DNA from 2 places in the Paenibacillus sepulcri genome. Region 2 is predicted to be linked to the other one. Evidence: predicted binding sites of a transcription regulator. Region 2 holds the regulator's gene; the other holds the start of a gene.
The links. Region 2 encodes NrdR, which represses ribonucleotide reductase genes. Its sites were predicted from a motif close to AACACNATATATNGTGTT; they were not measured.
Positions count from the first base shown of each region.

Region 1: nrdI (class Ib ribonucleoside-diphosphate reductase assembly flavoprotein NrdI) is a predicted target of NrdR. The motif match lies at 1,661-1,678, and genes of this name have one in related genera.

Region 1 is NZ_JBHRUP010000001.1:5,681,557-5,684,969, forward strand. Features, by position in the region: gene ACFOLF_RS24890 (ABC transporter substrate-binding protein) at 1-1,362, shown strand, start outside; gene nrdI (class Ib ribonucleoside-diphosphate reductase assembly flavoprotein NrdI) at 1,760-2,119, shown strand; gene nrdE (class 1b ribonucleoside-diphosphate reductase subunit alpha) at 2,106-3,413, shown strand, end outside.
Region 2 is NZ_JBHRUP010000001.1:6,647,324-6,650,736, forward strand. Features, by position in the region: gene ytaF (sporulation membrane protein YtaF) at 1-140, shown strand, start outside; gene coaE (dephospho-CoA kinase) at 164-760, shown strand; gene ACFOLF_RS28840 (lytic transglycosylase domain-containing protein) at 760-1,338, shown strand; gene ACFOLF_RS28845 (small, acid-soluble spore protein, alpha/beta type) at 1,407-1,625, opposite strand; gene nrdR (transcriptional regulator NrdR) at 1,734-2,204, shown strand; tRNA gene ACFOLF_RS28855 (tRNA-Ala) at 2,253-2,328, shown strand; gene ACFOLF_RS28860 (MerR family transcriptional regulator) at 2,906-3,319, opposite strand.

The DNA.
Region 1 (3,413 bases), 970 kb from region 2:
CCGGCTGAGGACCCGCCGGCAGCTGCCAATGACAACGGCGCAGCAGCCAATAATACGCCGCCGGCGGAAGAGGACATCTCGACGAAGAAAATCACGATCAGCGTCTACTACCCGCTGCCTGACCAGGTGGAGAACCGGAAGCTTGAAGACGACAAGATCAAGCGTTTCACCGAGAAATATCCGAATGTAACCGTTGAGAAAAGCGACTGGCATTACAGCACCGATGAGATCGGCATCAAAATGGCGGCCAACGAAGCGCCTACCTTCTTCAATACCTTCGCGACGGAAGCCAAATTCCTCGTCGAGCGCGGCTGGGCTGCTGATATTACGGAGCTGTGGAATAATTATGAATTCAAGGATCAAATCAATCCGATCCTGCAAAATCAATTCCTGATTGACGGCAAAGTGTACGGCGTTACTCAAAAAGGGTATGTGACCAGCACCGTTATTAACAAAAAGCTGCTGGATGACAAGGGCGTGGCCGTTCCTTCCTATGACTGGACATGGGACGATATGCTCAGCACGGCCAAGGCGGCCTCCGATACGAAGAAAGGCATCTCCGGCATCGCGCCGATGGGCAAAGGCAATGAGGCCGGCTGGAACTGGACGAATTTCCTGTTCGAGGCGGGCGGCGAGATCCAGACGATTGCAGACGGCAAAGTAACAGCGGCGTTTAACTCCGAAGCGGGCTTAAAAGCGCTGGAGTTCTATAACAAGCTCCGCTGGGAAGCCAATGCCATTCCGCAGGACTGGGCACTGGGCTGGGGCGATGCTGTAGGGGCTTTTGCACAAGGGCGCACGGCAATGGTTATTGCAGGAGCAGAAGGACCGATTGAGCAGGCCTTGAATCAAGGGAACATGAAGCAGGAGGATGTGCTCACTTATCCGATGCCGGCAGCAGAAGCGGGCGGCAAGCATTACGGGATTCTGGGCGGCGACTATCTGGTCATCAACCCGAATGCGACCAAAGATGAGCAGGAGATGGCGTTCCGTTATATTACCTTTGATTATTTCTCCGATGACTGGCTCAAATCGGTTGAAACCGACATTCAGGCGCGTAAAACAGAAGGCAAGTTCTTCATCCCGCCGCAAATGAACTATTTTGGCGCCGACTCGGACTATGGCAAGAAGGTGCAAGCAATTTTCGACAAATACGACAATGTGTACAAATATAATGAGGAGTCGAATAAATTGCTTGATGGTCTGCCGGAAGCGCAGTACAATACGCAGGAATATTACGGAACGATGACCAATGTCATTCAAGAGGTATTCTCCAAGAAGGGCACAGACTTGAAGGCGCAGCTCGATGCCGCCGCCAAGGATGCGCAGACCAAATATTTTGATAAAATCAAAGCGCAATAAACGCCATACACAGCCTCCAGATCCATTTCTCATGTGGGTTTGGAGGTTTTTAACTGGAACAGAGCTGGAAAAAGGACTCATGAATGGCAAACCGCCGACACAATTTTGAAGCTGCCGATTACGCAGGCCTGGCAGAGGCGGCAATACTCATCATGAAGAAGCTGCCCGCCATGAAATAATTTTATTTAGTAGAAGCGGAAAATCCCCCCCCAGCCCCCTGAACGTAACGGTTCAGGGGGTTTTTGTCTTATGAAAGCCTGGATGAATCCATTGAATATTACCTGGAGACTCATTGACATACACAATATATTGATATATATTCAATCTTACCAACTATATATAGATGAAGTTGCTTAAAAGAAAAATTGGAAATTCCTCAGGTCAGGAGTTGGCGCATTTGTTGATTGCTTATGATTCACGCACGGGCAATGTCGGCAGATTCATAGACAAGTTAGCGATGAGGGCGGTACGAATCGAAGGAAGCTCAGCGATACGGGAGCCGTTCGTGCTCGTAACCTATACAACAGGATTTGGTCAGGTACCGGACAGGGTACTGGAATTTTTGCAAAATAATTACAGTTATTTGAAGGGTGTTTCTGCGAGCGGCAACCGGAATTGGGGAGAAGGATTCGCCAAAAGCGCAGACCGGATCGCCCAGTTATTCGCTGTCCCGGTCATCAGCAAATTTGAGCTGTCAGGTACGTCAACGGATGTTGAATATTTTCGGAGAGCGGTGAGCATGTTTGCGGTACATTGAACTGAATAATCAATTGATGCAAAGAAATGAAGACGGCTTTTTCAAGCTGGAAAAGGATCATGAGGCCGTTGCGGAGTTTATGGAGGATGTTCACAGCAGGAGCGAGACGTTCTCCGGCACGAAGCAAAAAATCGATTATATGATCGCCAACGATTATTACGAGAATGTCTATGACCGCTACACCTTGGAAGAAATCGAGTCTGTCTATGAGACGGCGCAGCAGTACGGCTTTGAATTTCAATCCTATATGGCGGCGTCCAAATTCTATACGGATTATGCGCTCAAGACCAATGATCAATCCAAATATCTGGAGCATTACCCGGACCGGGTCAGTATTACGGCGCTCCATCTTGCGCAGGGAAATGCGGAAGTCGCCAGAATGCTCACCCGCTCCATGATGGAGCAGCGCCTTCAACCGGCTACGCCAACTTTCCTTAATGCGGGCAAAAGCCGCCGGGGCGAGCTGGTGTCCTGCTTCTTAATGGAGGTTGACGATTCTCTTAATTCGATCAACTATGGTCTTGGAACCTGCATGCAGCTGTCCAAAATCGGCGGCGGCGTTGCGGTCAACTTGTCCAAGCTTCGGGGACGCGGGGAGTCAATCAAAGGGGTTGAAGGCGCCGCCAAAGGGATTATGCCGATCCTGAAGCTGATGGAGGATGCATTCTCCTATGCGGACCAGATGGGTCAGCGCAAGGGCTCGGGAGCGGCCTATTATAATATTTTCGGCTGGGACGTGCTGGAGTTTCTGGATTGCAAGAAAATCAACGCCGATGAGAAGAACCGGATCAAGACCCTTTCCATTGGACTGATTGTACCGAACCGCTTCTACACGCTGGCTGAGCAAAACCAGCCTCTTCATGTGTTCGCTCCCCACACCGTCTATCAGGCCTATGGCCAGCATCTGGACGATATCGATCTGGATGAGATGTACGATCAGCTGCTTGCGGACGACCGTGTGAAGAAAAAAGTGGTCATGAGCGCGCGCGACATGCTTGTCAAAATTGCGACAATCCAGCTGGAATCCGGCTATCCGTATATAATGAACAAATCCAATGCCAACAAGAATCATGCGCTGAAGGATATCGGCACTGTGAAAATGTCCAACCTGTGCACGGAGATTTTTCAGCTCCAGGAGGTATCGGAGATCGGCGACTACGGCCAGCCGGATCTGATCCGCCGCGATATCTGCTGCAATCTGGCTTCCCTTAACATCGTCAATGTGATGGAGCAGAAGAAAATCAAGGAATCCGTGTATGAAGGCATGACCGCCTTGACAGCAGTCAGCGATATG
Region 2 (3,413 bases):
TCATTTCAACCACCAGCGGACTGTTCCTGCTTGCCGGGATGCGGCTGGGGTTTCGTTTTGCAGCTTGGCGGGGAATGCGCGCACTATCGGTATTACCGGGGATTATGCTGATTATGATGGGGATTTTGCGGTTGTTATAAAAGGGGCATTATGAGGTGAAGGTATGATAGTTGGATTAACAGGCGGTATCGCTTGCGGCAAAAGCACGGTATCCGCCATGCTGTCCGCACGGGGAGCGAAAATTGTCGATGCCGACCAGGTTGCCCGGGAAGTTGTGCTTCCCGGCGAGCCTGCGCTGGCGCAAATTACGGCTGTATTCGGGCAGGCCGTATTGAATGAGGATGGAACGATGAACAGGGGAGAGCTTGGGAAGATCGTCTTCGGCAATCGGGAGAAGCTGGACGAGCTTGAGGGTATTCTGCATCCGGCGATCCGGGCGACCATGTGGTCGCGAATGAATGCCTTTGAGCTGGAGAACCCAGGCGGACTGATTGTAGCGGATATTCCGCTTTTGTATGAGACGGGACAAGCTTCCCTGTACAGGGGAATCATTGTCGTATATATACCGCGCCACCTGCAGATGGAGAGGCTGATGGCACGCAACTCCATGACAGCTGAGCAAGCGGAGCAGCGCATTGGGCTGCAGATGGATATTGAAGAGAAGAGAAAGCTTGCGGATTTCGTAATAGACAATAGCGGTTCTCTTGAAAACACAGAGGCGCAAATTGAACAATTTTGGCGTGAGCAAGGACTTTCGTGATGGTGAGGAAGATATTTAAAAAACGTGTACTGCTGCTTCTGATTATTGCGGTGCTGGTACTGCTGTATCTGAAATCCGACTGGATGAACCGCTGGATGTATCCGATCCATTACCAATCCGACATTAAGATCAGTTCGGTCAATTATGGGCTGGACCCGCATCTGGTGGCTGCTATTATAAGGGTGGAGACGAATTTCAGCAATAATAAGGTATCGAAGAAAGGTGCCATCGGTATGATGCAGCTGATGCCGGAAACGGCAGACTGGATTGTGCAAAAGGGGAAATTCTCCAATGTTACCCAAGCTGCCATTGCCAGCCGCGCTGACATCAGCATTGAAATTGGATCCTGGTATCTGAACTCGCTTCTGCAGCAGTTCAAGGGCAACACGTATGCCGTTGTTGCGGCTTACAATGCGGGACCGGGGACAGTAAACCGATGGATGTCGGAGGGAACATGGGATGGCAAGCTGGAGACGGTGGACAAGCTTCCATATGGGGAAACCCGCCACTATGTACAGCGCGTCATTTATTATTATAATAAATACAAGAAGCTTTATCCTGAATTTGCGGCAAAATAATAAGGAAGCCTTGGCAGATCCGCCCCTGAGGGCGGCTGCCAAAGCTTCCATTATAAATCCTGTGAACCTTATTTAAACTGACCTGCGATGGATTGCTCGGCGATTTGTACCAGTTTACGAGTGATGTAACCCCCAAGGGAGCCAGCGTCACGCGTAGCCATGTTACCATAGTAACCGTCTTGTGGGATCGTAATACCCAGCTCTTGCGCGACTTCATATTTCATTTGGTCGAGCGCTGCATTGGCTTGTGGTACAACCAGTTGGTTGCTGCTGCGGTTTGAACTCATTGTCTTTCACCTCCTTGCGGTTGGTACAAGTATTATGTGCGATTGCACGAGTTTCATTACAGGAAACGTATGGAAATTCTTTTTCAAAGATGGGGGTCAACAAATCCGATGAAATGTCCGTATTGCGATTACGCGGGAACCAAAGTATTGGATTCCAGACCTGCGAACGACAATAAGTCGATCCGCCGCCGCCGCGAATGCGAGAAATGCACCCGAAGATTCACAACGTTCGAGATGATTGAAGAAACCCCGCTGATTGTCGTCAAAAAAGACGGCAGCCGAGAAGAGTTCAACCGCGACAAGATTTTGCGTGGTCTTATCCGGGCCTGCGAGAAGCGTCCCGTGCCGGTTGAGAAGCTTGAAGTGATTGTATCCGAGGCCGAGAAAGAGCTGCGTACAACAGCGCAGGCCGAAGTGCAAAGCCGCGAAATCGGTGAGCTGGTGATGATGCAGCTGTATCCCGTGGACGAGGTAGCTTATGTGCGTTTCGCCTCGGTATACCGGCAGTTCAAAGATATCGACATGTTCATGAAGGAGCTAAACAGTTTGCTCTCCAATGGCAGCAAGAAAAATGATTGACAGGTACAACTTTCCTGTGCTATGATCTTACTTGTCGCCATGATTCACGGGGCCTTAGCTCAGCTGGGAGAGCGCATCGCTGGCAGCGATGAGGTCAGGGGTTCGATCCCCCTAGGCTCCACCATAACTTATCATGATGAAACCCTTGCGTAGCAAGGGTTTTTTAGTTACCCATGAAATGATTCATGAATCTTTTGGTCAAGTTGAAATTGTTTTGGGGACGATAATGGGGACGGAACTAAACAAACAAAACAAAAACAACAACAAATGCAAAAAAACAAATTGCTGGACTTAACTAAGTTGTCGATATCGCCAAAAGCGTTATTGGAAAAACATAAAAATCCGTAAGTTTTTCAGTAAAAAGGTTATGACCAAAAGTACTCAGGTAAGCGTCAAACATAGCACACTTCAAGGTGATCAGGATCTGTGAGAAGATAACGGCAACGTTACGAAATTGAAGGCTACCCGTTCAGCGGGATTACCAGGAGCTTGCCTCGCAACTAGAGCCCAAGCGGCCTGCGATCTTGAACAGCCAGCGCGCTTTTTTGGTAGGATGAGCCATCTGCATCCTTGGGCAGTTCATACAGGACATGTTTGTCCGCTGGACCGAGTATCATGAAATCAGCGCCTATTTGTATTTCTCCAGCCAGTAAGCGGATTCAGTTGTTCTGCATGGACTAATGGGGAAGCTTCATTGTAGCTCAATCGGATAAGCCGGCATGCCAAGTCTTTAGCATCTCTTGAGCTTTTTGCGGATCTTCCATGAGTAGAGTCCGATACTCCAGCATCTTGTTAAGGGTATCCAGCATTTGGTCGTATTCTTCCTTCCTGCTTTCGATCTCCTTTTTCTTGCCGCGAATCCAATCTATAATCTGCAGGTTAGTGCGGGCATTGGCGTCGTGGTCCTGCAGAACTTCCTTCAGTTCAGCCAGCGAACAGCCGATGGACTGGAACTTCTTGATGAGCTTCAACCGCTCGACAGCCTCTTCCGAATAGTTGCGGTAATTGTTGCTTTCTCGCCGGACATGCCTTTCATCCAGCAAGCCTTCCTTTTCATAAAAGCGGATCGTATGGATCGTTAATCCCATCTTGTCCGCCAGTTCCTGAATTTTCATAATCATTTCTCCTTTGGATCGCTTGCCCTAGAGTTCACTTCATAGTTTATGCTTAACATGTTCAAGCAGTCAACTCATGGAGGAGGATATCATT